One region of the Nonomuraea sp. NPDC050478 genome, then DNA from elsewhere that is predicted to be linked to it. Evidence: riboswitches for the same ligand, from Rfam matches in the RefSeq annotation. Region 1 holds a riboswitch; the other holds the start of a gene.
What was found. Region 1 has a riboswitch for guanidine ahead of ACIBF7_RS33615 (multidrug efflux SMR transporter). Riboswitches for the same ligand answer to the same signal wherever they lie in the genome.
Positions count from the first base shown of each region.

Region 2: it holds a riboswitch for guanidine, as region 1 does, so the genes downstream of both, ACIBF7_RS39885 (multidrug efflux SMR transporter) here and ACIBF7_RS33615 (multidrug efflux SMR transporter) in region 1, are expected to answer to the same signal.

Region 1 is NZ_JBITHT010000007.1:145,521-159,600, reverse strand. It holds gene ACIBF7_RS33645 (DUF952 domain-containing protein) at 646-948, opposite strand; gene ACIBF7_RS33640 (GNAT family N-acetyltransferase) at 936-1,484, opposite strand; gene ACIBF7_RS33635 (multidrug efflux SMR transporter) at 1,505-1,828, opposite strand; gene ACIBF7_RS33630 (radical SAM protein) at 1,941-2,894, shown strand; gene ACIBF7_RS33625 (Ig-like domain-containing protein) at 2,940-4,127, opposite strand; gene ACIBF7_RS33620 (ATP-dependent RecD-like DNA helicase) at 4,299-6,533, opposite strand; guanidine-III (ykkC-III) riboswitch at 6,612-6,677, shown strand; gene ACIBF7_RS33615 (multidrug efflux SMR transporter) at 6,710-7,024, shown strand; gene ACIBF7_RS33610 (alpha/beta hydrolase family esterase) at 7,066-8,046, shown strand; gene ACIBF7_RS33605 (serine hydrolase domain-containing protein) at 8,066-9,415, shown strand; gene ACIBF7_RS33600 (hypothetical protein) at 9,468-9,950, shown strand; gene ACIBF7_RS33595 (alpha/beta fold hydrolase) at 9,934-10,845, shown strand; gene ACIBF7_RS33590 (hypothetical protein) at 10,864-11,730, opposite strand; gene rox (rifampin monooxygenase) at 11,994-13,466, shown strand; gene ACIBF7_RS33580 (SRPBCC family protein) at 13,503-13,922, opposite strand; gene ACIBF7_RS33575 (hypothetical protein) at 13,944-14,080, opposite strand, start outside.
Region 2 is NZ_JBITHT010000010.1:152,047-166,126, reverse strand. It holds gene ACIBF7_RS39910 (response regulator transcription factor) at 1-163, opposite strand, end outside; gene ACIBF7_RS39905 (tripartite tricarboxylate transporter substrate-binding protein) at 333-1,364, shown strand; gene ACIBF7_RS39900 (tripartite tricarboxylate transporter TctB family protein) at 1,366-1,827, shown strand; gene ACIBF7_RS39895 (tripartite tricarboxylate transporter permease) at 1,848-3,353, shown strand; gene ACIBF7_RS39890 (DUF1275 family protein) at 3,337-3,990, opposite strand; guanidine-III (ykkC-III) riboswitch at 4,142-4,207, shown strand; gene ACIBF7_RS39885 (multidrug efflux SMR transporter) at 4,227-4,550, shown strand; gene ACIBF7_RS39880 (protein kinase) at 4,600-7,425, shown strand; gene ACIBF7_RS39875 (dihydrofolate reductase family protein) at 7,432-8,010, opposite strand; gene ACIBF7_RS39870 (DoxX family protein) at 8,115-8,534, opposite strand; partial or broken gene ACIBF7_RS39865 (DNA-binding response regulator) at 8,835-8,936, shown strand; gene ACIBF7_RS39860 (hypothetical protein) at 9,469-9,894, opposite strand; gene ACIBF7_RS39855 (hypothetical protein) at 9,898-11,808, opposite strand; gene ACIBF7_RS39850 (NUDIX domain-containing protein) at 11,819-12,796, opposite strand; gene ACIBF7_RS39845 (hypothetical protein) at 13,034-14,080, opposite strand, start outside.

The sequences.
Region 1 (14,080 bases):
TGTGTGATGTGATCTTGTGGTGCCGGTGTTGTCGCTGGTGGCGGGGTGTGGCGGGTTCAGGTTGGGACCTCTCCCCCGGTGGGCGGCGGGTGCGGGCTGGATGCGGTGTGTGGTTGACAGGTGACATGACTTGTCGTTGATTCCTCGCCCTCGGGCAGGGGTGGCCTTTAGGGTGGTCTTCTGCTATCGCGCCGCGAGAGGAGCAGCACGTGGGGAACGAGTCCGTGTTATGTCCGGTGTGTCAGGGGGTTCTTCCCGCTGACGGGCGCGAGGCGTATACGCCGCTGCGTGGGCGGTTGATCCTGACGAACGGTTACTGCCCGGGTGGGTGTGCCGATCGGCGTGCCGCGCATGTGGAGCAGGTGCGGCAGCGCGCGCCTCAGGCGCCTCAGGCGTTGCCTCAGTCCATGGTGCCGTCGATGGGGCAGGGGGTGTCTCAGCCGGTCGCGGGGCCTGGTGGGGAGCTTCCGGTGCGGCGGCCGCAGGCGGCTGTGGTGGGGCCGGGGGTGCGGGTTCCGCGCTGATTGTTCCGGTTGCCGGTGTGCGGGGGTGTGCCGGTGGCGGGGTGTTGTGTACGGCGGGTCCATGGTCTGAGGCGGGTGTGCCGCTGAGGATGGTGGGCTCGCCGTTTTCGTGTGTGCGGGGTCAGGGGTGGTAGGGGCGGGTGCGGGTGACGGCGGTGGTGGGGAGCGGTCCGTACAGGTGGGGGTAGCCGTTCTCGTGGCGGATGTCGAGTCCGGTGGGGTCGATGTCGAGGATGAGCAGGGGTTCGGTCACGTGGCTGTAGTAGGTGGCGTGGACGGTGCGGAGTTGGTCGTGGTCGCGGCTGCAGTGGATGAAGCCTTCTTGGTCGAGGGTGCGGCCGAGGGTGGAGATGCGGTACTCCCCTGTGTTCTGGGCGTGGGTCCAGTCGGTGGCGAGGGCGAGGTGGTGGATCATGGGGTCCATTCGTGGTCGACCATGGCGTAGATGAGTTCTGAGGACCATTCGCCTTTGACGTGTTCGTTGTCGATGAGGTGGGCTTCGCGGCGCATGCCGAGTTTTTCGAGTACGCGGGCGCTGGCGGTGTTGCGGGCGTCGAGGCGGCCGGTGATGCGGTGGAGGTGGAGGCCGTCGAAGCCGAGGCGGAGCATTTCGCGGGCGGCTTCGGTGGCGTAGCCGTGGCCGTGGTGGTCGGGGTGCAGGACGTAGCCGATTTCGCCTTGGCGGTGGGCTTTGCTGGTCCAGATGAGCAGGCAGTTGCCGATCAGGGTTCCGTCGTGGGTGATGGCGAGGTCGATGGCGTCGCCTTCGTCGAGGAGTGCGGTGCGGGTGGTTTTTTTGTCGAGGAAGGTGCGGGTGGCGTCGCGGTCGCGGGGGTGCCAGTAGAGGTAGCGGGTGACGTCGGGGCGGGATTCGTAGGCGTGGAGGGCGTCGAGGTCGTCGGGGGTGAAGGGGCGGAGGGTGAGGCGGGGGGTGGTGATGGGGTATTGGGGTTTGAGCACGAAGGCATTTTAGGGGGGTTTCAGTGGGTGCCGGCGAGGTTGAGGATGACGACGCCGGTGATGATGAGGAGGATGCCGCCGATTTTGTGCAGGGTGAGGGTTTCGCCCATGAAGGCGGCGCCGATGAGGGCGATGGCGGCGGTGCCGGCTCCGGCCCAGACGGCGTAGGCGGTGCCCATCTCGAGGTGGAGTTTGAGTGCTTGGGCCAGGAGGGCGAAGGAGGCGATGTAGCCGAGGGCGGTGGTGACGGTCCAGCCGGGGTTGGTGAAGCCGTTGCTGAGTTTGAGTGCGGTGGTGGCGGTGACCTCGCAGATGATGGCGAGGGCGAGCAGGAGCCAGGCCATGGTGTTTCTCCCCGGGAGGCGGTGCGGGTGTCCCAGCGTATGGGGGGTGTGCGTCCGGGTGGGGTGGTGGGCCGGGTTGAAAAGGGTGTCGAATGCGTGTTCCACTTGGTCGGTGGGTTGGGACGCGCAGCCTCTGGTGGAGGCGGCCGATGAGCGGCCGCTGATCGAGCGGCGTGCCGTGGTGCGTGACGGTTTCTACGAGCTGCAGGCGCGTGTGGTGATCGAGCGGGTGGCGCGGACGGCGGGGATCGCGCAGCGGTGGGCGGTGTCGCCGTATCGGGGGTGTGTTCACGCGTGCCTGGGTTGTGGTGCGCGTGGGGGGCATCGGCGGCTGGGGCTGGACGCGGGGCGTGATTTCGACTCGCGGGTCGTGGTGAAGCCGAATGTGGTGGCGCGGTTGCGGGCGGAGCTGGCGCGGTGGGGTGGTGAGCCGCTGGCGGTGGGGGTGAGTGGTGACTGTTATCAGCCGGCGGAGGAGACGTACCGGTTGATGCCGGGGGTGGTGACGGCGCTGGCGGAGGCGGGGGTGCCGGCGACGGTTTATACGCGCAGTCCGCTGGTGTTGCGGGATGCGGCGTTGCTGGCGGAGTGCGGGGTGCGGGTGGCGGTGTCGATCGCGTTCGTCGACGAGCGGATCCGGCGGGCGGTGGAGCCGGGTGCGGTGGGGGCGCAGGCGCGGTTGGAGCTGGTGGCGTCGCTGGTGGAGGCGGGGGTGGATTGCCGGGTGCTGATGGGGCCGGTGCTGCCGTTGCTGAGTGATGGTTCTGATCAGCTGGCGGCGACGGTGCGGCGGATCGGGCAGGCGGGGGTGCGGTCGGTGGAGCCGGTGGTGTTGCGGCTGCCGGCGGGGACGCGGTCGTGGTTCGGGGCGTGGCTGGAGCAGGCGCATCCTGGGCTGGTGGCGCGTTATGAGGAGTTGTACGGGCGTGACGGGTTGCCCTCCCCCGCTTATGAGGAGCGGATTCTGGGGCAGATCGCGCAGTTGTGCCGGGTGTACGGGATGCGGTGCGGGCCGGGTGAGCCGGAGCCGCGTGATCCGTGGTTCGGGCAGTTGGCGCTGGTGTGACCGCTCCCCCGCGCGTGGGGTCGTGCGGGGGGTGTCAGGCCGGGCTCAGGTCTGGTTCTTGAGTGCGCTGCCTTGCTTCCACTGTTTGAAGGACATCTGCCAGAAGCCCCAGCCGTTGTTCCATTCGAGTTCGCGGTCGGTGCCCTTGATCTCGACGATGTCGCCGCGCTGGAAGTTGTCGTAGTACCACTTGGCCTGGTCGGGGCGGGCGTTGATGCAGCCGTGGCTGACGTTCTGGCGGCCCTGGGCCCAGACGTTGTTCTTGGCGTGGACGTATTCGCCGCTGTTGGAGATGCGGACGGCGTGGTCGACCATGACGTCGTAGTAGCCGGGGTCGCCCTTCTTGCGTCCTGGGGAGATCATGCGGACGGGGTTGACGCGTTCCATGGTGAGGTGGACGCCGCTGGTGGTGGTGTATTCGCGGGTGGTGGCCTTGCCGGCGCTGATGGCCATGGTCTGGACGCGTTTGCCGTTGCGGTAGACGTACATCATGTGCTTGGCGGCGTCGACCTTGCTGATGACCTTGTCGCCGATGTCGATGGCGTAGTCGTAGTTCTTCATGCCCCACAGGTCTTTGCCGGCCTTGACGCCGTCGAGGGCGGCGTTGAAGCTGACGGTCTGGTTGGGGGCCCAGTATTTGGCGGGGCGGTAGATGGCGTAGGAGTCGTCGATCCATCGCCAGGCGCCGTCGACGGGTTTTTCGGCTTCGACCGTCAGGGCGCGTTCGACGGCGGCCTTGTTGGCGACGGGCTGGTTGAACCTGACCATGATCGGCATGCCGATGCCGACGGTTTCGCCCTTGATGTTGGGGGTGACGTCGGTGATTTGCAGGACGCGGTCGGGTTTGCGGGTGGTGAAGGCGCTGGCGGCGGTGGCCGCGCCGGCGGTGGCGGCGACGTTGTAGTCGGTGGCCGGCTTGAGCGCGGTTTTGGAGACCCATTTGGTGCGGTCGGTGTTGAAGGTGCCTTCGAGCTGCTGGCCGCCGGTTTGGACGGTGACGTCGTCGAGGGTGCCGCCTTCGGCGGTGACGACGATGCGTTTGCCGGGGTTGACCTTGGTGCTGCCCTGGGCGGGGGTGATGGTGATGGTGGGGGGTTCGGGGGTGGCGGAGGTGGTGGCCTCGGAGGCTGCCGGGGTGGTGCCGCCGGCGGCGGAGCAGGAGGCGGTCAGGGTCGCGGCGGCGAGCAGGGCGACCCCTGTGGCGGTCTTCCTCCAGGGTGTTGTGATGGTCAAGTGAACCTCTCCCCACTTACATGCACTGCACTAAAAGACCTTAATGCTCCTGCATGTAAGACGAGCGTTGGTTTCGGAGAGTTCAGTCACATTTCGATCACTTCTGGCGGTGAGTCGCTGGTCAGCGCGCCGCCGGGTGGAGGGAAAAACTCGCGGCCGGGCCGTACGGGGTCAGTCGCGGCGGGTGAGGCGGTGGGTGAGGCCGGTGTGGCGGCGGCCGGCGCCGCGGGTGCGGACGGCCTGGGCCAGGGCGCGGCGGGAGCCGACGATGACGACGAGCTTCTTGGCGCGGGTGATGGCGGTGTAGAGGAGGTTGCGCTGCAGCATCATCCAGGCGCTGGTGGCCAGCGGGATGACCACGGCGGGGTATTCGCTGCCCTGGGAGCGGTGGATGGACACGGCGTAGGCGTGGGCGAGCTCGTCGAGTTCGTCGAAGGCGTAGTCGACGCGTTCGTCCTCGTCGGTCAGGACGGTGAGAGCGTGGTCGTCGGGGCTGATGTCGGCGACGACGCCGACGGTGCCGTTGAACACGCCGGCGGCGCCCTTGTCGTAGTTGTTGCGCAGCTGGGTGACCTTGTCGCCGACGCGGAAGACGCGGCCGCCGTGGCGGCGTTCGGGGGCGCCGTCGCGGGCGGGGGTGAGGGCTTCCTGCAGGGCGGCGTTGAGTGCGCCGGCGCCGGCCGCGCCGCGGTGCATCGGGGCCAGGACCTGGATGTCGCGGCGGGGGTCGAGGCCGAAGCGGCGCGGGATGCGGCGGGCGGCCACGTCGACGGTCAGGGCGGCGATGTCGTCGGGTTCCTCGCAGGGGAAGAGGAAGAAGTCGTCGAGGCCGGCGAGCTGGGGCTGCAGGCCGGAGTTGACGCGGTGGGCGTTGACGACGACGCCGGACTCGGCGGCCTGCCGGAACACCTGGGTGAGCCGTACGCGGGGGATGTCGGCGGCGGCGAGCAGGTCTTTGAGGACCTCGCCGGCGCCGACGGACGGCAGCTGGTCGACGTCGCCGACGAACAGCAGGTGGGCGCCGGGGGCGACGGCCTTGACGAGGCGGTTGGCGAGCAGCACGTCCAGCATGGAGGCTTCGTCGACGACGACGAGGTCGGCGTCCAGGGGGTTGTCGCGGTCGTAGGCGGCGTCGCCGCCGGGGCGCAGCTGCAGCAGCCGGTGGACGGTGGTGGCCTCGTGGCCGGTGAGCTCGGACAGGCGTTTGGCGGCGCGGCCGGTGGGGGCGGCGAGGATGACCTTGGCGCGTTTGGCGCGGGCCAGGGTGACGATGGAGCGGACGGTGAAGCTCTTGCCGCAGCCGGGGCCGCCGGTCAGCACGGCGACCTTGTGGGTGAGGGCCAGGCGGACGGCCTGGCGCTGCTCGCCGGCGAGGTCGGCGCCGGTGCGTTCGCGCAGCCAGGTCTCGGCCTTGGCCCAGTCGACGTCGGCGAACGCCTTGAGCCGGTCGTGGCCGTGGTGCAGGAGGGTGAGCAGGGAGCCGGCCAGCGACTGCTCGGCCCGGTGGAAGGGCGGCAGGTAGACGGCGGGGACGTCGTTGTCGCCGGCGGGCACCTGCTCGCGGACGACGCCTTCGGCGGCGGCCAGCTCTTCCAGGCAGGTGGCGGTGAGCGGGGCGGGCACGTCGAGGATCTTGACGGCGTCGGCGGTCAGGTTGGGGGCGGGCAGGTAGCAGTGGCCGTCGTCGGCGGCCTGGGACAGGGTGTAGCGCAGTCCGGCCTTGACGCGTTCGGGGCTGTCGTGCGGGATGCCGACGGCCTGGGCGATGGTGTCGGCAGTCTTGAAGCCGATCCCCCACACGTCGTCGGCCAGCCGGTACGGTTCGGTGCGCACGACTTCGACGCTGCGTTCGCCGTACTGCTTGAAGATGCGCACGGCGATGGAGGTGGACACGCCGACGCCCTGGAGGAACACCATCACCTCTTTGATGATCTTCTGTTCTTCCCAGGCGTCGGCGATCATGCGGGTGCGTTTGGGGCCGAGGCCGGGCACTTCGGTCAGGCGGGCGGGTTCCTTCTCGATGACGTCGAGGGTGGCGGTGCCGAAGTGGTCGACGATCCGTTCGGCCATTTTGGGGCCGATGCCTTTGATGAGGCCGGAGCCGAGGTAGCGGCGGATGCCCTGGACGGTGGCGGGCAGGACGGTGGTGTAGGACCAGACCTCGAACTGGCGGCCGTAGCGGGGGTGGGAGGTCCAGCGGCCGGTCAGCCGGAGCGACTCCCCCACCTGGGCGCCGAGCAGGGGGCCGACGACGGTGAGCAGTTCGGTGGCGGAGCGGCCGGTGGCGACGCGCGCGATGGTGTAGCCGCTGTCCTCGTCGGCGTAGGTGATGCGTTCGAGCACGGCGTTCAGGTTGGTGCCGACGTCTTTGGAGCCGCCGTCCCGGCTTCCTTCAGGCCTGCCCACACGGAGGAGACTAGGACAGATCTTCACCGCCGCGACACCTCCCCCGGCGTGGCGGGGGGTGGCTGGTAGCGTGGCGGGTGGCTGCCCGCTGCGGGTCACGCCCCGGACGAGCGCGTCGTACCCGGCATGACAAGACGACGTGGACCGTGGTCTGTTCTCCTGCGGAGGTGCGTGTCGTGGCGTGGATCGTGCTGGTCGTGTCCGGGGTGCTGGAAGCGGTGTGGGCGGCGGCTCTGGCTTCGTCGCAGGGGTTGTCGCGGTTGCGTCCCACGCTGCTGTTCGTGGCGGCGCTGGCGGTCAGCATGGCGGGGCTGGGGTACGCGTTGCGGACGATCCCGGTTGGCACGGGTTACGCGGTGTGGGTGGGGATCGGCGCGGTCTGCACCGCGGTGTACGGGATGGTGTTCCTCGGTGAGGCGGTCACGGCCGCCCGGCTGGTGTGCCTGATGCTGATCGTCGCGGGTGTGGTGGGGCTGAGGCTGGTGTCCTGACGGGATCTCCCGCGGACTGCCTGGGGAGGGCGGGAGGTGCCATGGGCGGAGGGCGGGGCGTCGGCGTGGCGCTGCTGACGGCGATGCTGGTGGTGGTGACGGCCGCCGGCTGTTCCGGCCAGTCGCCGGAGCGGCCGTCGGCCGTGCCCACCGCCGTCCCCACCGTCGCTCCCCCGCCGGACGGTTGCGCGGGCGGGCCGCGGCTCGCGGAGGGGCGGCACACGATCGAGTTCGGCGGGCTGGAGCGGGTGTTCCTGCTGGCGCTGCCCGAGGGGGACGGCCCGCACCCGGTGCTGCTGAACCTGCACGGGCTGGGTTCCAACGCGCGTGAGCAGGCCGCCTACAGCCGGCTGCCGCGGGTGGGCGCCGAGCGCGGCTACGTCGTGGCCACCCCGCAGGTGGCCAAGGGCAGGCTCGCCTGGACGCTGCCGAACGGGTTCGGGCCCGACGACACCGGGTTCCTGGGGGCGCTGCTGGACCGGCTGGAGCAGGAGTTGTGCGTGGACCGGCGGCGCCAGTTCGCGGCCGGGCTGTCGTACGGGGGCGGGATGGCGGCGGCGCTGGCGTGCTCGATGGATGGGCGGCTGGCCGGGGTGGCGGCGGTGGCCGGGCTGAGCCTGGTGCGGCCGTGCCCGGAGCCGCCGCCGGTGACGCTGGTGTCCTTCCACGGCACCGCCGACCGGACCGTCCCGTACGGGGGCGGGCATCCGCTGCGGGACGCCACCGGTGACCTGCGCAAGCTGGCCGACATGGTGAAGCTGCCGCCGGTGCGCCGGAGCGCCGAGGGGTGGGCGGCGGCGCTCGGCTGCCCGGAGCCGCGGGTGAGCTCTCCCGTACGGTCGGTCGAGCTGCGTGCGTGGGACGGGTGCGCGGCGGGGGCGGACGTCCGGTTGTACACGGTCGGCGGCGGCGGTCACACCTGGCCGGGGCCCATCGAGGTGCCGCGGCTGGGCGCCACGGCGCGGGGGCTGGACGCCAGCGCGCTGATCCTGGACGCCTTCGACGCCGCCGAGCCGCGCTGACCCCCTAGGCTTGCTGTTCATGACTCAGGTGGGACAGGTGACGGCCCGCGCGCTGATGCGCCGCCTGGCCGTCGAACAGAGCGAGTCGCGGATCCCCTCGATCATGGCGGCGGTGGTGCGTGAGGGGCAGGTGGCCTGGCAGGGCGGTCGCGGCCGGACGGCCGGTCCGCCGGGAGGCGAGCCGACGCCGGGCACGCAGTACCGGCTGGGGTCGATCACCAAGAGCATGGTGGCGGTCGTCGTCATGCGGATGCGTGACGAGGGCCTGCTCGATCTGGCCGATCCGGTCGGCAAGCATCTGCCGGGGGTGCGGGCCGGGGAGGCCACGGTCGCGCAGCTGCTGTCGCACACGGGCGGGCTGACGGCCGAGCCGCCGACCGACTGGTGGGAGCGCACGCCGGGCGTGGAGGCGGGTGAGCTGCTGGGCAGGCTCGGGCCGGCGCATGTCAAGCATCGGCCGGGGCGGCGCTACCACTACTCCAATCTCGGTTACGGGCTGCTCGGCGAGCTGGTCGCCCGGTTGCGGGGGGTGCCGTGGCTGGAGGCGGTGCGGGAGGAGGTGCTGGAGCCGCTCGGCATGGGTGACACGACGCCGCGGCCGCGGCCGCCGCACGCCGTCGGTTACGCCGTCCATCCGTACGCCGACGTGCTGCTGGCCGAGCCGGAGCATGATCATGGGGCGATGGGGCCGGCGGGGCAGCTGTGGTCGACGGCCGGTGATCTGGCGCGGTGGGCGGCGTTCGTGGCCGGTGACACCGGCGGGGTGCTGGCGGAGGGCACGCTGGCGGAGATGCGGGAGCCGGCGACGGTCGACGACGGTGACGCCTGGACCGGCGGTTACGGGCTGGGGCTGCAGCTGACGCGGCATGCCGGGCGCCGGTTGGCCGGGCACACCGGGTCGATGCCGGGGTTCCTGGCGACGGTGTGGGCCGATCCGGCCGCCGCGACGGGGGTGCTGTTCCTGGCCAACGCCACGTCGGGGGTGGGGCGGACGTTGCTGTTCGATCTGCTCGACATCCTGGAGGAGCATGAGCCGCGGATGCCGCGGGAGTGGGTGCCGGGTGCCGCCGACCCGGATCTGCTGGCGCTGACCGGGTTGTGGCACTGGGGTCCGGCGCCGTACACGCTGCGGCTGCTGCCCGATCGGGGGCTGGCGCTGGGGCCGGTGTCCGGTGGCGGGCGGGCGTCGCGGTTCGTGCCGCAGGACGACGGCACGTGGCTGGGGCTGGACGGTTACTACGCGGGCGAGACGTTGCGGGTGGGGCCGGATCATCTGGATCTGAACACGTTCGTGTTCACGCGTGAGCCGTACGATCCGGGGGCGCCGGTGCCGGGTGGTGTCGGGGACTGGCACACCCCCATTACTTGACGTCAGGCGTAAAGTACTTGCTATGGTACGTCAAGTAGTGGCGGGAGGCGGCGTGACCCACGACGAGCAAGGCGCGCTCGAACAGGACATCCTCCGGCTGGTCGGCAGCAGACTGCTCGACCCGCTGGAGATCCTGCTCGGCGACGGCGCGTCGGGGGCCCTGGAAGAGCTGCGCGCGAAGGCGCGGCACGACGCCGCCACCTGGGCGGCCGACCTGCTCGGGCCCGACCGGCCGCGCGCCGTCCACACCGGCGCGCGGCTGATCGCGGTCCTCTACCCCGGCGACGCCGCCTTCGACCCGCCGCTCGAGTGGTGGCGCACCCCTCTGGGCCGGGCGATCGCCCGGCGCGTCGGCCATCCCTCCGCCGACCGCGTCCCGTACGCGGTCGCCGGGGCGATGCTCGGCATCACCCGCCAGGGCGTCCACGACCTGGTGCGGCGCGGGAAGCTCCAGCAGCACCCGGACGGGGGTGTCGCCACGCGCTCGGTCCGCGAACGACTCGACCCCGGAGGGGCGCATGGAGACCATCCTTGACGGCGACATCCCGATCGCCGTCTGCGACCACGGCGGCGACGGCCCGCCGCTGCTGCTGCTCCACGGAGCCGGCGGCAACCTGCTCAACTGGCGGCAGGTGGCCCCCCATCTGAGCGGGGTGCGCGCGGTGGCGGTCGACCTGCGCGGCCACGGCCGCTCCGGCGACGGCCCGTGGACGTGGAAGGCCGTCCTGGACGACCTGGAACACGTCGTGGCCGCGCTCGGCCTCGGCGAGCCCGCCGTGGCGGGCCACAGCCTGGGCGGCATGCTCGCCGGCCTGTGGGCCGCCCGCCACCCCGCCTGCCCCGCCGCCGTCAGCCTCGACGGCCACCGCGCCGCCGAGACCCACCCCGCCAACTACGCCGGCCTGGACGCCGGGCAGGTGACGGCCGGCCTGGCCACGCTGCACGAGATGTTCAGCCGGCAGGCCGAGGCGGCGGCCGCGCCGATGACCGCCGCGCAGGCCGAGGCCTTCCTCGACGGGCAGCGCGCCTTCGCCGCCGCCCAGAACGCCGACCCCGACGACTGGGAGGAGTCGGTGCGGCGCAACCTGCGCCCCCACGACGGCGGCTTCCTGCTGCGGCCCGGCCCCGCCGTCACCTCCGCGCTGCGCGAACTGCCCGAGTTCGCCGACGCCCTGCCCGTCTTCCGCCGCCTCACCGGCCCGTTCCTCATCGTCAACGCCACCCGCAACCCGCCCGTCCCGCCGCCCCTGGTCCCGCTCATGGACGCCTACCGGGCCGGGCTGCGCCGCGACCTCGCCGCCCTGGCCGCCGAACGGCCCGCCATCGAGGTCCGCGAGATCGACGCCGGGCACGGCATGGTCGCCGAACGGCCCGCCGAGGTCGCCGCCCTCATCACCGGCTTCGTCCACCGCCACAGCAGGGCCGCCTGACCCGCCGGTCGCCGCCCCTCATGCCGGCCAGGCCCGCTCCGCGGCCACGACGCGGGCGGACTCGGCGCGGGTCGCGTCGCGGACGGTGAGCAGATCGCCGTCCGCGGCCAGGACGGTGACGATCGCCCGGCCCGCAACGGTGACACGGTGGGACGTCCCGGGATCCGGCGGCCGGGAGACGGCCAGATCCTGCCTGCGGACGGTGGAGACCGGCGCGCCCGCGGGGTCGAGGTCGTGGCGGATCCGGGTGCGGCACCGGTGCCGCGCGAGGGTCCGCCACGGGTAGGGGTCGCCGGTCACATCGGGCCCGGATCCGTCCCCGGGCGGCGGGGCCGTACGCTCGCGCAGGACGGGCCAGTCCATCGACGGGACGTAACCGGAGGGCAGCGCCGCCGCGTCCTCGCGCAGCCCCGCGGGGCGCGCGTGCAGTGCCGGGTCGAAGACGTCGCGCAGCGGCCAGAACCGTAACAGCACGTGGGCCTGCCGGGGGTCCTCCCAGAAGTCGCCGTCGCTGCCCCTGGCCGGGGGCACGCGATGAGCGCGCACACCGTACAGGAAGCAGGGCGGGCCCAGCACGAGCGCGCCGAGGGAACGCTCGCCCTCGTCGTCGCCCATGGTCACGATGCCGCCGGCGCTCAGGTAGGCGCTCTCCCCCGCCGCCGTCCACGGGGCGGGGGCGGGCGGCGGGTCGGAGTCCCAGATTTCCAGGCGGACGTCCGCTCTGCCGTGGCGGACGCCGCTCTCGACGCGCATCCAGCCGCCCGCGGTCTCCAGGACGCCGTCGGACAGCGACGGGCCTGCCACGACGCCGTACAGGTCGTCGAGCTGGAAACCGCCGTGATAGGTGTCCACGGTGTCCCTGAACGATCGCAGCGTCATGGCCATGGTCTCTCCGCTTCCCGCGGGGATGGGCCCGCGGACAGTGACTCTAGGGACCGCGGCCGACAGTTCCGGCCCATCGGGGAAAGGGTTGGACGGGAGGGTGCCCGGGCTTGTAGTTTGCGGCTGACCGTGACGCCGCCCGAGGAGGTGAGACCCATGAACGCTGTAGCGATGTGGGTGCTCCCCCTTCCCGTCACGGCCGGGCGACCGAGGTAGGGGCCGCCGGGAGCGCCTCGCTGACAAGGCACTCCCGAAAGGCGACACCTATGCACTCTCAGCAGGTCACCGGCGAAGGCGCCGGGCGCGCGCCCCTCACCCACGATGTGATCATCGCCGGGTGCGGGCCGACCGGTGCGATGCTGGCCGCCGAGCTGCGGCTGCACGACGTACGGGTACTCGTCCTGGACAAGAGGACCGAGCCCGCGTCGTTCGTCCGCGTCGTCGGTCTGCACATGCGCAGTCTCGAACTGATGGCGATGCGCGGACTGCTGGACCGCGTCCTCCCGCACGGGCGGCAGCGTCCGGCCGGCGGTTTCTTCGCCGCCATCCCCAAACCCCCGCCCCAGGGCCTGGATTCCGCCTACGCCTATCTGCTGGGCATCCCTCAGCCGGTCATCGAGCGTCTGCTCGAGGAGCACGCGGCCGCACGGGGCGCGCAGGTCCGGCGCGGTCGCGCGGTGGCCGGATTCGAGCAGGACGACGAGGGCGTGACCGTCGAGCTGGCCGGCGGGGAGCGGCTGCGTTCGCGCTACCTCGTCGGCTGTGACGGCGCGCGCAGCACGGTGCGCAAACTGCTCGGCGTCGGCTTCCCCGGCGAGCCCTCGCGGACCGAGACGCTGATGGGCGAGATGGAAGTGGGCGTGCCGCGGGAGGAGATCGCCGCCAAGGTGGCCGAAGTCGGCCAGACCCACCGGCCGTTCTGGCTCCGGCCCTTCGGCGAAACCGTCTACAGCGTCGTGGTGCCCGCCGCGGGAGCCGGCGACCGCGCGGAACCGCCCACCCTGGAGGATTTCCGGCAGCAGTTGCGCGCCATCGCCGGAACCGACTTCGGCGTGCACTCCCCGCGCTGGATGTCCCGCTTCGGGGACGCCACCCGGCTGGCCGAACGTTACCGCGTCGGGCGGGTGCTCCTGGCCGGCGACGCCGCGCACATCCATCCGCCCATCGGCGGGCAGGGCCTCAACCTGGGCGTCCAGGACGCGTTCAACCTCGGCTGGAAACTGGCCGCACAGATCCGCGGCTGGGCCCCGGCGACACTGCTGGACACCTACCAGGCCGAACGTCACCCGGTCGCCGCGGACGTGCTGGACAACACCCGCGCCCAGACGGAACTGCTGTCCCCCGAACCGGGCCCGCGGGCCGTGCGCAGGCTGCTCACCGAACTGATGGACTTCGACGAGGTGAACCGCCATCTGACCGAGAAGATCACCGCGATCGGCGTCCGCTACGACTTCGGCGAAGGGCCCGGCCTGCTCGGCCGCCGCCTGCCCGACGTCGAGGTGAAGAACGGCCGCCTCTACGCTCTGCTGCACCACGGCCGCGGCCTGCTGCTGGACCGCACCGGACGCCTGACCGCCGGCGGCTGGGCGGACCGGGTCGATCACCTCGCGGACGCCTCCGCGGGCGTGGACGTCCCGTGCGTCCTGCTACGCCCCGACGGCCACGTCGCCTGGATCGGCAACGACCAGCAGGACCTGGACGACCACCTGTCCCGCTGGTTCGGCGAGCCCGCCACCTGAACACCGGCCGGTGGTGAGCCGTCAGGGCCGGGGTCGTCAGGTGAGCAGCCGGGCCAGCCGGCGCAGCGACAACCGGGCCAGCGCGTTCACCACCGGCCGGGCCAGCGGCCACAGCAGCCACCCCACCGGCCCCAGCGGCGGCCGCAGCCGCTCGGCCCAGATCACCCGGCTGCCGCCCGCGCACGCCCGCACCCGGATCACCCCGTCGCCGCGCACCAGCCGCCCCACATGCCGCATCTCCACCACGTGGGGCGGCTCCCACCGGGTGATCGTCGTCACGTCCAGGAAGCCCAGCCGGCCGACCCCGGTGAACGCCTCCACCCGGTCGCCGGCCCCCCACGCCGACGTCAGCACCATCCACTCCCGGTGCCGCGGCCAGTCCGTCACGAGCGCGAACACCCGCTCCGGCGGCGCCGGCACGAACACCTGCGCGGCCGCGTACACGTGACAGGTCACCTCAGAGGTCCTGCCCCGCGCTCACCGGCTCGAACATCCGCGCCGGTTCACCCCCTCGACGACGGGCGCCGCGCCATCCTCCGCCGCGACCCGGACCGCCAGGGCCCGGGCCCGCCGCCGGCAGGCCGGGTCGGTGAGCCCGGCGGCCAGCCGTGCGG
Region 2 (14,080 bases), on a different contig from region 1:
CGCCGTCGGGCAGGCCCAGGTCGACCAGGACGACGTCGGACGGGGCCGCGCGCACGGCCTCCGCGGCGGTGGCGAGGCGGTGGACCTCGAAGCCCGCCTGGGCCAGGACGGTCACCAGACCCCGGGCCACGCGGTCGTCATCCTCGATGATGGTGATCCGCATACCGGATTGTACGGCCCGGTCCGACTCCGTTGTTAACCAGTTCTTGGGATTTTCCTGACATCTGGCGCATTCCTTGGGATTCCTCTGACACTATCCGCGCCCGTACCAGCCCAGACTGAGGCCGCGCACTCACCCAAGAACGCGAATGCGCCGAAGAGGAGGCCGCGACATGAGAACGACCAGCAGGTACCGGGCCGCCGCGCGGATGATCGCCGTCATCGGCGTCGTCTCGCTGGCCGCCGCCTGTGCGGGCAACGGGGGCGACGGGGGCACCACCGGCGGCGGCGACACCGCGGGCTACCCGGAGCAGAACATCACCTTCGTCGTGCCGTTCAGCGCGGGCGGCCCGACCGACACGGTCACCCGCATGATCGCCGAGCCGATGGCGGCCAAGCTCAGCGCCAAGATCGTCGTACAGAACGTCGAGGGCGCGGGCGGCACGGTCGGGGCCGGCGAGGTCGCGCGGGCCGAACCCGACGGCTACACCGTGCTCATGCACCACATCGGCATGTCGACGGCGCCCGCCCTCTACCAGAACCTCGGCTACCAGCCGCTGGAGAGCTTCGAGACGGTCGGGCTCGTCACCGAGGTGCCGATGACGGTCGTCGCCCGAAAGGACTTCGCGCCCGCGACGCTCCAGGACCTCGTGACCCACGTGAAGGCGAACGCCGACAAGGTCACGCTGGCCAACGCCGGCATCGGCGCCGCGTCCCACCTGTGCGGGCTGCTGTTCCAGACCGCCGCGGGCGTCAAGCTGCAGGAGGTCCCGTACGAGGGCACCGGCCCCGCGCTGACCGACCTCGTCGGCGGCCAGGTCGACTTCATGTGCGACCAGACGACCAACACCAGCGGCCAGATCTCCGCGGGCGAGGTCAAGGCGTACGCGGTCACCACGCCGGAGCGGGTCAAGAGCCTGCCCGACCTGCCGACCACCGCCGAGGCGGGGCTGCCCGGCCTGGAGGTCAGCGTGTGGCACGGCCTCTACGTACCGAAGGGCACCCCGCAGGACGTCGTCCAGAAGCTGTCCGAGGCGCTGAAGACGGCGCTGGCCGACCAGAAGGTCGTCGACCAGATGGCCAAGCTCGGCACCGCGCCGGTCCCGGCCGAGAGCGCCACCCCCGAGGCGCACCGGACCAAGCTCCAGGAGCAGCTCGGCACCTGGGCGAAGGTCATCGCCGACGCCGGGATCAAGGCTTCCTGACGTGGAGCACCGCCGATCATTCCCCGACGTCCTCGCCGGGGGGATCTTCGTCCTGATCGGTGGCGCGTTCGTGGTGGGGTCGCTCGGCTACGAGCTGGGCACCCCGCTGCGGATGGGCCCCGGCGCCTTCCCGCTGCTCGTCGGCGCGCTCGTGGCCGCCCTGGGCCTGGCGATCGTGGTCAAGGGGCTGGTCGCCGGCGAGATGATCGCCTTCGGCACGATCCCCTGGCGCGCGGTCGCCGTCATCACGCTCGCGCTGATGTTCTTCGGATTCACCGTACGGGGCCTCGGGTTCGTGCCGACGTCGGCCGTCACCGCCCTGCTCACCACGCTGGCCAGCAAGCACGTACGGCCGCTCACCGCCGTGGTCGTCGCGGCCGGGCTCACCGTGGCCAGCACGCTCATCTTCGTCGTCGGCCTCCAGCTGCGGATCCCGCTCTGGGGCCCGTGGCTCGGATTCTGACGCGGCATCCGGATTGAGGCATGGACCTACTCGAAAACCTCGCGCTCGGCCTCTCGACCGCTCTCCTGCTCCAGAACGTCCTCTGGTGCTTCGTGGGAGTGCTGCTCGGGACGATGGTCGGTGTGCTGCCCGGCATCGGGCCGACGGCGACGGTGGCGATGCTGCTGCCGATCACCTTCAGCTTCGAGCCGGTGACGGCGCTGATCATGCTGGCCGGCATCTACTACGGCGCGCAGTACGGCGGCTCGACCACCGCCATCCTGATCAACCTGCCCGGTGAGTCGTCCGCGGCCGTCACCGCGCTGGACGGGCACGAGATGGCCCGCCAGGGCAGGGCCGGCGCCGCCCTGGCCACCGCGGCGATCGGGTCCTTCATCGCGGGCACGGTCGCGACGGTCGTGCTGGCCGTCGCGGCCCCGCCGCTGGCCCGCGTCGCGTTGCAGTTCGGCCCCGCCGAGTACTTCGCGCTGGTGCTGTTCGGCCTGATCGTGTCGATCGCGCTGGCGCGCGGCACCGCGCTCAAGGCCCTCGCGATGATCTTCCTGGGCGTCCTGCTCGGCACGGTCGGCCAGGACATCTACACCGGCACCCCCCGGTTCACCTTCGACCAGCGCGAGCTGTACGGCGGGATCGACTTCGTGTCGGTCGCCGTCGGCATGTTCGGCGTGGCCGAGATCCTGCGCAACCTGGAGAACGAGCAGACGCGCACGGCGATCGTCGACAAGGTGCGGAACCTCTGGCCGACCCGCGAGGACCGGCGCCGCATCGTCGCCCCCATCCTGCGCGGCACCGGTCTCGGCGCGGCGCTCGGGGTCCTGCCCGGCGGCGGCCACGTGCTGGCCTCGTTCACCTCGTACGCCGTCGAGAAGCGGATCTCGAAGCGGCCGCAGGAGTTCGGGCACGGCGCGATCGAGGGCGTCGCCGGCCCCGAGTCGGCGAACAACGCCGCGGCGCAGACGTCGTTCATCCCGCTGCTCACCCTGGGCCTGCCGGCCCACCCGGTGATGGCGCTGATGATCGGCGCGTTCATCGTGCACGGCATCACCCCCGGCCCGAACGTCATCACCGACGAGCCCGCGCTGTTCTGGGGCCTGATCGCGTCGATGTGGATCGGCAACGTGCTGCTCGTCCTGCTGAACCTGCCGCTGATCGGCATGTGGGTGCGCATGCTGCGCATCCCGTACCAGGTGCTGTTCCCGATGATCATCCTGTTCGCCTCGATCGGCACGTACTCCCTGGGGTTCAACGCCTACGACGTCTACGCGATCGTGCTCTTCGGGCTCCTGGGCTACATCCTGATCAAGTGCGGCTGCGAGCCGGCCCCGCTGCTGCTCGGCTTCGTCCTCGGCCCCCTGCTGGAGGAGAACCTGCGGCGGGCGCTGATCATCTCCCGCGGCGACGCGTCGGTCTTCCTGACCCGGCCGATCTCCGCGGCGCTCCTGGCCCTGTCGGTGGCGGCGCTCGCCCTCTCCGTCCTCCCGGCGATCCGCAAGCGCCGCGAGCAGGTGTTCACCGAGGACGAGTGAGCCCGGCCATCGTGAGGGCGGCGAGCACGGTGACGAGCGGGATGGCCGGCAGCGCGGCGGGGACCAGCGTGACCACCAGGGTCCCCGCCGCCGCCCCGACCACGACCGCCGTCAGGATGGCGATGTCACGCACCATGGCCCCCGCCAGGCCGCCGGAGGTGAGCAGGGCGGCGATGACGCCGGTCAGCGTCCCCGTCAGGTACGTCGTCGACACCACCCGGCGGCCGCCCAGGGCGCGCATCGCCGCGCTCTGCAACCCCATGGCCATCGCCGTCAGAACCAGCAGGACGTGCAGCGCCACGGCGGACGGGCGGCCACCGGTCACCTCCCAGCCCACCGCGAACGCCACCAGCGCGAGCAGCTCCGCACCGAGCACGGCGATCATCCCGCCGCGGCCCGCGACGCCGGTGCCGGCGGCGACCCCCAGCACGTACCCGATGACCGCGGTGACGGTGGTGAGCAGGTGCGCGAGGTCGGCGGTGCCGATCGCGTAGCCGGACACCACCAGGTTGCCGGTCATGACACTGCTGAACACCCCGCCGAGCCGGATGAAACTGGCCGCGTCGACCGCTCCGGTGCCGATGGTGAGGACCACGGCCATGGCGGTGAGCGGAAGGTCCAGCCGCTCGCGCCCCATCAGCGGCGCGTCACGAGCCCACGACCGTCCCGCATCGCACCCTCCCCACACCCGACGTCACACTCCGTACCTATTCCACCACGAAGCGCCACCACATGCCTGACACGCGCGGCCGATGGAATGCGGGCGCGGTCGCCGCCGTTGTCGGAAGTGCGAGCCCGACCATGGGTCCGCCCGGACGAGACGCGCCGTACCCGGCCTGCAAAGACGACGCTCCTTTCATGGAAGGAGCCGTCATGGCTTGGATCATGCTGGTCGCCGCGGGTCTCTTCGAGATCGCCATGGCCTACGCGCTCAAGCAGAGCAACGGGTTCTCGCACTTGCTGCCGAGCATCGGTTTCGTCGTCTTCGCCGTGCTCAGCTTCGGTCTGCTCGCGCTCGCGCTCAAGACCCTCGACGTCGGTACGGCCTATGCCGTCTGGACAGGCATCGGCGCGGTCGGGACCGCCGCGCTGGGCATGATCCTGCTGGGAGAGAGCGTGTCCCTCCTGAAGCTCGCCTCGATCACCCTCATCATCGCCGGCGTCGTCGGCCTCAACCTGGCGAGCGGGGGCCACTGACGGGCCCGGATCCGAGGACGCCTTCCCGCCTCGGTGGTACACCTGGTACGTGTCCGATGTACGGCTGCGCAGGACCTTCCGCTACATCCACGAACCGCTGCCGGCGGACGAGGACGCCTTTCCGATGCTCGGCAACCAGTCGTTCGTGGACGAGCTCAGGCAGCGGTTACGCAGATCCAGGGGCGGGACGTTCCTCCTCACCGGGTTCCGCGGGGTGGGCAAGAGCACCGTGGTGGCCAGGGCGCTGCACGCGATCGAGAAGGACGGCGAGCAGGGAGAGATCGTCGTCCCGATCACCGTCAACGTGGCGCGGCCGATCTCGCCGGAGCGGCTGCTGTTCGCCGTGGTCCGCCGCACCTACGAGGAGCTGGCCGATCGCCGCATCCTGAGCCGGTTGACCCCCGCCGTGCAGCAGGCGCTCATGCTCGCGCACATCCGCACCTCGTACGGGCTCAAGCAGACCTCGTCCGACGCCACCGAGAACGCCGCCAACCTGACGCTCGGCATGGGCGAGGCGGCCAAGAAGACGACCGGGCCGCTGGGGTTCATCGCCCCCGGGCTCGGGGTGTCGCGCAAGCGGACCCGGTCGATGGCCACCGAGGCGTCGTTCCTGACCTACTCCGACACCGACGTCGAACATGATCTGAACCGGGTCGTCTCCCTGATCGGCGTCCCGGCCTCGCGCGGATGGTGGCGCAGGCGCCCGCGCGTCCACCTGGTGATCGTGCTGGACGAGGCCGACAAGCTCACCGGGACGCCGGAGGGGCTGCGGGCCTTCGAGCTGATGCTCAACACGCTGAAGAACGCGCTGACCATGCGGGGCGTGCACTTCCTCATCGTGGCCGGGCCCGACCTGCACGATCACGCCATCCGCGACGTCAGCCGCGGGAACAGCGTGTACGAGAGCGTGTTCGCCTGGCGCATCTACGTGCCGTGCATGTGGGAGGCGCCCGAGCGGCTGCTCACCGCCCTGCTGGACGACACGCCGGACGAGGAGGAGCTGCGCCGGCTGACGTGCTATTTCCGGTTCAAGGCGCGTGGCGTGCCCCGGCGGCTGCTGCAGGAGTTCAGCGAGCTGGTCAGCTGGGACGGCGACCAGCCGTACCTGCGGGTGGAGGGCGCGGACCGGGAGCGCGTGGACTTCTACGCGGGCATGGAGGACATCCTTCACGAGTATCACCAGGCCAGCGGGCGGGAGCGGCTGCTCGCCGTGCCCATCGACAAAGATCGCTGGCGGATGGCCGGCTACTACGTGCTCGACTGGGTGCTCAGGACCGACGGCGAGGCGTTCTCGATCGAGGACATCCTGCGCGCCGGCGAGCTCGACCCGATGCTGCACGTGGCGCACACGGAGCTGGAACAGCTGCTGGACCACCTGGTCCAGCGGCAGGTCATCCAGATCGTCCGGCAGGCGGGGGCCGGGTCGACCCTGATCGGCAACACGCCGGCCGCCCAGCTCACCAGCTACACGCTGACCGACGAACTCCGGCGGCGGCTGCTCGGCCTGGCCCTGCACAGCGAGTCCGAGCGGGCCTCGCTGGACGTGTCGCTGCTGGTGCCCTCACCTCCCGAGGCGGCGGGCAGGTCCGTCCAGGGCGTGATCCGGGTGATCGGCGGCCGGTACGACCTCGTCGAGGTGATCGGGCAGGGCGGGATGAGCTCGGTGTACAAGGCGTGGTCGCGTACGGACCAGAAGTACGTGGCGGTCAAGCTGATCAGGACCGACGTCGTCGGCGACGAGCTGCGCTGGCGCTTCGAGCGGGAGATCGGGCTGGCCCGGCGGCTCGACCATCCCGGGATCGTGCGCACGCTGGACGTCGTGGCGGACGATCAGGTGCTCGCCCTGGTGATGGAGCTGATAACGGGTCCCACGCTGCAGCAGAAGGTGGACGAGGAAGGGCCGCTACCGCCGGCGGAGGTGGCCGGGCTCGGGGCGCGGCTGGCGGAGGCGCTGTCCTACATGCACGGGCTAGGAGCCTTCCGGCTGGATCTCAAGCCGTCCAACATCATCCTCATCGACGGCGTCGATCCGGTGATCATCGACATCGGCATCGCGAAGACGACCCACGACGTCGAGACGACCTCGCCCGACATCCTGGTGGGCACCCCGTCGTACATGTCACCCGAAGGGGCGCACGGGGCGAAGCAGGACATCCGATCGGACATCTACTCGCTCGGCCTGGTGCTGGGCTTCGCCGCCACCGGCCGATCCCCCGCGGGCAGCGAGAGCGTGCCGAAGGTGCTCTACCGCATCATCCAGGGGCACCTGAACTTCGACGGCATCGAGCCACCCCTGCTCGACGTGGTCGTGCGCGCCACCCGGCGCGCACCGGACGAGCGCTTCCAGCACCCGGACGAACTGCGGGCCGCGCTGCCCGGGCAGGAGGCCTCGCGGAACCACCAGGGCGCCAGACCGCCGCTGGGGGGCACGGTGTTCCTGATCGAGGGCGTCTCCTGCCCGAAAGGCCACTTCACCGACGGCAACCGGCTGTCCTGCATGGTCTGCGGCGCGCAACTGGGCCCTCATCTGACGCGCTACCAGGCGGCCCGCCCCAAGCTGGGCGATCTCGTGTTCGACGACGGCCGCGAGCTCCCTCTCGACGGTTCCTATCTCATCGGCGCCGCCCCGCCATCACACCTGGGCACCCGTACGGTGAGCCTCGCCGACGCCGGTGACAACCATCTGTCCATCCGGCTGGACGGCTGGACGGTCTGCGTCCACAACCTGGACACGACGAGCGGGACGGAGATCTCCTACGCCGAGGGCGACGAGTTCCACGGACTCCCGCCCGGAGCCGTCGTGGACCTGCATCCGGGGATGACACTCCGCCTGGCCGGCCGGGCGACGATCACCTATCGCGGCCGCGACTCCTGACCGCCGTCACCGGCGGACCTGGTAAGCCAGGTGGAGCACCCGGTCGCCCTGGATCACCACGTGCGGGTCCTCCAGCAGGTGCTGAGCGTCGACCGAGCCGAAGTAGCGCTTGCCCGAGCCGAAGACCACCGGCACGACGTCCATCGCCACCTCGTCCACCAGCCCGAGGGCCAGCGCCTGCCCGCCGACGTCGCCCGCCGCCACGGCGACCGTGCGCTCCCCCGCGAGTGCCCTCGCCTTGGCGACCGCCCGCGCCACGTCGTCGACGAAGTGGTACGACGCCTCCGGGTGCCAGCCCTCGGGCTTGGGCCGGTGCGACACCACGACGACGTGCTCGCCGGCCGGCGGGCGTCCCTCCCAGCCGTTCGTGATGTCGAACAGGTGACGGCCGATCACCATCGCCCCGATGCCGGCCCAGATCGGCCTGACGTACGCGGCCGAGGCCCGCGAGACCTTCATCGCGCCGCCTTCGACGAGCGGGACGTCGCCGTTGCCGTACCACTCGAACAGCGGGCCTACCTCATCGGCGGCGTCGGCGATGAAACCGTCCACCGACACGACGTTGTGCATGACCACGGTGCTCATGAGATCTCCCTGGGTGTCTGACGAGTTCGTCCTTTCACCCATGCGTCGAACGTATACCGCCGGAACAGACACGACCCGGAAAGAATCTCGACCGCGACCGTACGCTACGCCCTGTCGTGCGCGAGAGGGCGTGCGGAACCGAGCGCCGAGGACAGCGCCCAGCGGCCGGGCCCGAGTGCGGCGACGAGCAGGAAGCCCCAGCAGAAGAGCGCGGCCTTCTCGCCGCCGTTCTCGATCGGGAACAGCGCCTGCGGCTGGTGGACGACGAAGTAGGCGTAGGCCATGGTGCCCGAGCAGACGACGGCGGCGGCACGGGTGGCCAGCCCGAGGAGGACGAGGACGCCGCCGATCAACTGGATGACGGCCGCCCACCAGTCCGGCCACTGCCCGACGCCTGGCACCTGGCCGTGGGGCCCGCCCAGCACGTCGAAGAGCGTCGCCACACCGTGACAGGCGAACAGCAGGCCTATCACGATCCGGTACAGGGCCAGGAACAGCCCTTGGTCCTTGACCAGCGATTCCACAGAGGTGTCCTTTCGACGAAGGGTTGCTGGTGCCGTTCTCCGGGACGCTTTTGGGAGCGCTCCCAAAGGGTCTCTGCACGGAACCCGTCCGTCAACGCCGCGCCTCCCGCGGGAGATCGCGCCGTCGGCTGCCACGCGCCCCACAAGGCGGAACACCACAACCGCGACCTCGTAGAAGATGAAAATTTCAACTACACGACTCCCCCTCACCGACCATGAAAGTTTCATGATCCACAGTGACGACCTCACGAGATGGTAGAAGTAGGGCGGAAGCGGGGGTCCTGACGGTGAGGGCGATCGTTGATCCGGGTTCTGCTCGCGGAGGACATGCACATGGTCCGCGGCGCTCTGATCGCGCTGCTCGGGGTCGAACCCGCCATCGAGGTGGTGGCCAAAGTCTCACCGGTGTTGGCTCTCTCGGATCCGCATGGCTGATCGGCTACTCGGACGGAACCCGTACCGGCTATCTCAACGGCATCACGATCAGCGTTTCCGACACCGACGGCGACGGCCGGTACGACACCGGCATCTCGTCGTACTTCGACGGCGAGACGATCCCGGTCTACAAGCACGCCGCGAGCTCCTGGACCGGCAGCATCACGTAGGGCCGCACCGATCCTCGACACCCGCATGGGCAGGGCGCCGCTCACTGCCCTGCCCATGACGCCCGGCGCGCCTGTACGGTCGATTCACACGAGATCGCCGGCCGTGGAGGCTTCCTACCTCGTCTGTTCGGGCAGCGGCGGCGAGCATGACCTCGGGCGGATCATCGACCTCCTCTCCAGGCCCGCGCCGGCCCGGCGCTGGTGGAGGCGGAGGGCCAGGCAGCCGCTCAACCCGCTCCTCCGGCAGAGGCGGAATGAGCATGGTCTACTGCGCTCGCGACATCGGGCCTGGCGCAAGGCCTTCACCCGATCCAGCGCAGGGCGTGGGGCTATCCGGCTTCGGTGATCGGCAGGGTGACCACGTCGTGCGCGTCGGACTTCAGGTCGGAGCTGCGGGGAACCGAACCTCTTATGCGCAGGAAATACTCTTTGGCCTGGCGCAGGCTCTGCTGAAGTCCTCGGGCGACCTGGCCGCGCTGCTCGTAGTAGGTGTCGCTACCGTAACGCTCCTCGACGAAGTCGTAGAAGTCCTGGGCCTTGTTCCCGACGAATACACACGCGTCTTCCATCTTGTTTCCGAGCTCAGCGCTCACGTGCTTGCTCGCCTCGGCGACAGAGGCGTCCAGCGTCCGCAACTCGGCGGTGAAGGCGACGCGGTTCTGCTCCAGCCATTTGAGGTTCCGGCTCTGACGGTGAAGCGTCTCAAGTGTGCTGATGGCCTGGTCAAGGGCGTGAGCGCCCTGGGAGGCGGCCATTTCTCACGGTCGTGCCTCAGACAGCAGGTCGAGCAACCACCTTCGGAAAAGCTCGGCGGATGCGCATGCCCTGCGCACCTGGTCCGCGGTGGCGTACATGGCAGCCTCCGACAAGATCTCCTCCAGGCGGCCCACCAGCTCTTCAACCCTCGTCGGTTCCTTCGGGTACGGTGGACGTTCTTCGCGCAGCGCCATTCGGAGGAACTCGGTGTCGGCCGCGAGATCACCGCTCGTTCGAGCTGTGAATCTGGTGGCGCGCAGCGCCTCGACAAGATCTCGCCAGGCTGCCGCTGGATTCTCTGCCAGCTGTCGCCGTCGCACGCCGGTCAGCTCTTCCAGAGCGGAGACCAGACTCTGCGCCTGGTCCTTGAGCAGCCCACGGACCAGGAGCTCGATGGAGTCCGTAGCGATGCGCACGTCGGCCGTGTCGATGAGGCCGAGCCTGCGGTCCAGAGAGAGGTGCAACTGCCTGATGTCGCCGTGGGCGATGCGTGTGACGCCGGAGGCCCGGAACTTGGTGTCCAGCTCGGCCGTGCGTACGTACCGGTCGCTGACCACGATCACCGCCGAGCCAGGTGTGCTGGCGCGCACGCGGCAGGGGGCGAGGCGCACGAAACGCTCCTCTTCGTCCAGCAGTTGGAGAGCCGCGCCGACCAGACCGTCCTGATTGCCCATCGTCCGCTGCATGAAGTGCAGTTGCCTGCTGAGCACGGCGTCTATCTCGCCCCGCGAGCGGGGCACCCCGACGACAGGAGCCTTCGCCGCCGGCCGGAAAGGAGGTACGTCGACGTCCCTGGTCAGCCGGGAGTATTCACGCGCCGCGTACACGCTCATATCGAAGAACCACTGCCGGACGTCGTCGGGCAGCCGCTTGCGACCGACGAAGACGAGGGCGCAGCCGATCAGGGACAACAGTGCCTGGGGCCGCCAATGCTCGCCGTGATCGTTGCTGTCGGCCCAACTCTGGCCCGCCTCATGGAACGCCGCGCTGACCGCTTTGAAGCCGAAGACTGAGGGGACGTCAGGATTGTGCGGAGTGACGATCGCAGCCTTGAGGTGGTGCCGCGCCTCGGGGTCGTCGGCGAGAGCCCTCAGCCATTCGCGTGCCAGGCTCAGCAGCAGATGCGCGGGATCACGGGCCAGTGGCGCATCTTCGGCGAAGTCACCGAAGTCGATGAGCTTGAAGCCCCGCGGATCCTCGGCGCGCAGCAACACGTTGCGGACGTTCAGGTCACCATGACCACGTCCGCGGTGGACGAGCAACTGATGCGAGCCATCACCGTTGGCCAGGGCCAGCGGGTTGCGCGCCAGACCGCCATCGCCGTCAGGCACCCATTCGACCGTCGCCGTCACACCGTGCTCGACGGCCCACCTGTCCAGTGGTTCGCCGTGATCCAGGCGGTCACCGAGCAGCAGGCGCAGGTATGCGCCTGCTGTCATGGACTCCGGCCGGTGAAGGAGCGTCGGGTTCCATGCGCCGAGTACGGACTCGAACACGGTTCCACAGGCTTTGGGCAGCCCATCGGAATGCCGCAGCTCCACCAGGGGCCGCACGGTGGATCGGTCGCCGCCGGCGATCCTCATCTGGATCATCCACCACGAGCCCAGCATGATGGGGTCGCCGATCAGCTCCACCAGGTGCGCCTCACGGAACTCGCGTGGTGAACGGTTCAGAGCCCGGCGCATTCGTCGCGCTTCTCTGGCGCCATCGCCTTTCAGGAATTTGAGCACGGCCTGCCGGGCGAGGACGTCGGCCTCGAACTGTGAGGCGACGGCGACCAGCGCGTCGCTCATCCCTCCCGCCATCCAACCCGTCAGCTCGGAGTCATATGTGGTGGACTCGTGCCACCGCCTGTAGACGGCGAGCAGGTCGGAAGGCAGCTCATTCCATTTCTCGCCCGACAGCTCGCCCACGTCGCCCGCCCTATTCCAGGAAGAACAAGATGATGGAGATGATGATCCCGAGCACCCCGAGGACAAGGCCGTAGAACTCCCATGGCCTGTCCCTGACGATAGCTCGCAACGTACGTCGCTGAACGCCCATCAGGCTCAGCGGCAAGGCGCCGATCCCGTGCGGAAGAGAGTCGTGGAGCCAGCGCAACCCCTCCATGTTGAGGCCGGCCCGGTTCACCTGGGCGCCTTCTTCGAGAAGGATCTCCGGTTTCACCCATCGGGCATCCGGCCCGGCGAGCAACTGGGCGCGGGAGGACCGCAGCTGGAAGAACGCGATCTCATACGCGGTCAGTGCGCCCAAGGTGCGCGACGGCTGAGTGATCTCGGCTGTTCCCAGCTCAACGAGCTGGTCCGTACGGGAGTCGAAGACGAATCGGGGAAGCTCCTCCTCCAGCTCGCGCACCGCGACCTCGCGCATGCCGGGATCGGCGGGACGCATCCGCCCGCCGGGAAGCTGGTACTGATCGGCGGCACTGTCGTACATGATCAGGTAGTTGACTCCCTGACCGCGCAACCGCGCTTTGACCACCACTTGCGCGACTTTCACGCGTCGCAGCGGACGCGCCCGGGGGCTCAGGCGACCACGCTGACGTTCCATCAGGTACAGGAACTGCGGCCCCGCGAGAGCCTCCTGATCCAGGTACGGCGGCTCGCCCACCCGCGCGCGGGCCCAGTTGCCCAGGATCGGAGTGCCCGTGGCGACGTACTCGGCCAGGCTGCGGAGGAACAGTGACGACGTCACGTGATCGGCCCTGACCTGACAGTCCTTGACCGCGAGCACGCCGAAGGCGTTCAGCAACGTGATCAGAACCTGACCGACCGTCTCGGCCTGCTCGGGATCCAGGCCCATCCCGTCGCAGATGGAGGCCGCGGGAAGCGCGGCCTCACCCGGCAAGGGCAACTTCCGCAGCAATTCCGCAGCGATCCGCCGTGCCTCTGGCTCTGTCATCCCCCACCCTTCTCGGGCCCGGGTGCCGCAGAGTCATCGTCTCTCGTGGTCGTGACGCTGTCGATCCACCTACCGGCGCACCCGGTAGGCCAGGTGCGGCCCTCGGTCGCCCTGGATGACCACTGCGGGTCCTCTGCTGAGCGTCGAGCGAGACGATGGGCACTGTGGTCATGCACCACGTCGTGTCGGTGCTTGGACACCGCCCGGTTGATTTCGGCTCGGATTCCGCGCCGGACGTCAGGTCAGCGTGCCGGTTATGCGCCACAGGTCGTAGCTCCACAGCGAGGCGCACGTCCCAGCGCAGCTCTCGGTGAAGATGACCGTGAGCGATCCGGTGTCGGGCAGCGTGCCGTAGACGGTACGCAAGATGCCGGCGTTGTGGTTGCGGGGCAGGCCGGTGAGCGCGGGGTCGATGACGCCCTCGACGCGCCAGGAGCCGCCGCCGTTCCAGATGGACGCGCCGTCGATGCTGGCTACCTGGAGCGAGGCGCCGATCTGCTTCGGGGGGACGGTCGGGTACGGGTGCTGCTCACGTACGGCGTAGAAGCGGTCACGGGAGGGGTCGTAGGCGACGTCGAAGTTGTTGAGCACGTCGGGCTTCCCGTCGGTCCCGGTCAGCCCGGCCCTGGTCACCTCGACGGCGGGGCCGACCACGGGGGCGGACATGTCGGCCAGGGTGATGTCGCGCCGGTACGCCCGCGTCCCGCCGGGACCGCCCGCGGTGTAGAACAGCAGCAGCCGGCCGGCGGCGGGATTGACGGCGGTGACAGCGGGCTGGCCGACGCCCCACGCGGCGGGGTCGTCGAAGGGGAAGCCCACGAGCGGCTTCGGATACTTCACCCACGGCCCGTCGAGGGTCTTGGCGAAGGCCACGCCGACCTGGTTGTGGGCGCTGGCGTTCACGTCGTTGCCCAGGTAGAACATCGCGTAGCCGTACGTGACGCCCTGATATCGAGCGGTGACCGCGACGACGGCGGGGTCGCAGTTGTGGTACTTGTCCCAGCCGGTGCCACCGGAGGCGATGACCCGCCGGTCGCCGACGATCTTCCCGCCGGACCGGCGAGTGTGCCAGATGTCGTCCTTGATCTTGCCGTCGGTGGTGTTGTGACAGGTCCAATAGTGCTCGGTGGCGCCCTGTTCGATCGCGGCGGGAGCGTACGCGTAGAGCTTGCCCTTCGGATCGTAGACCTGCTGGACCGACCCCGGCTTCCATCCGGCGGCGGCATGGGCGGACGCCGGGAACAGCGAACAGGCGAGCACGAATAAACAGGTCAACTCGCGAAC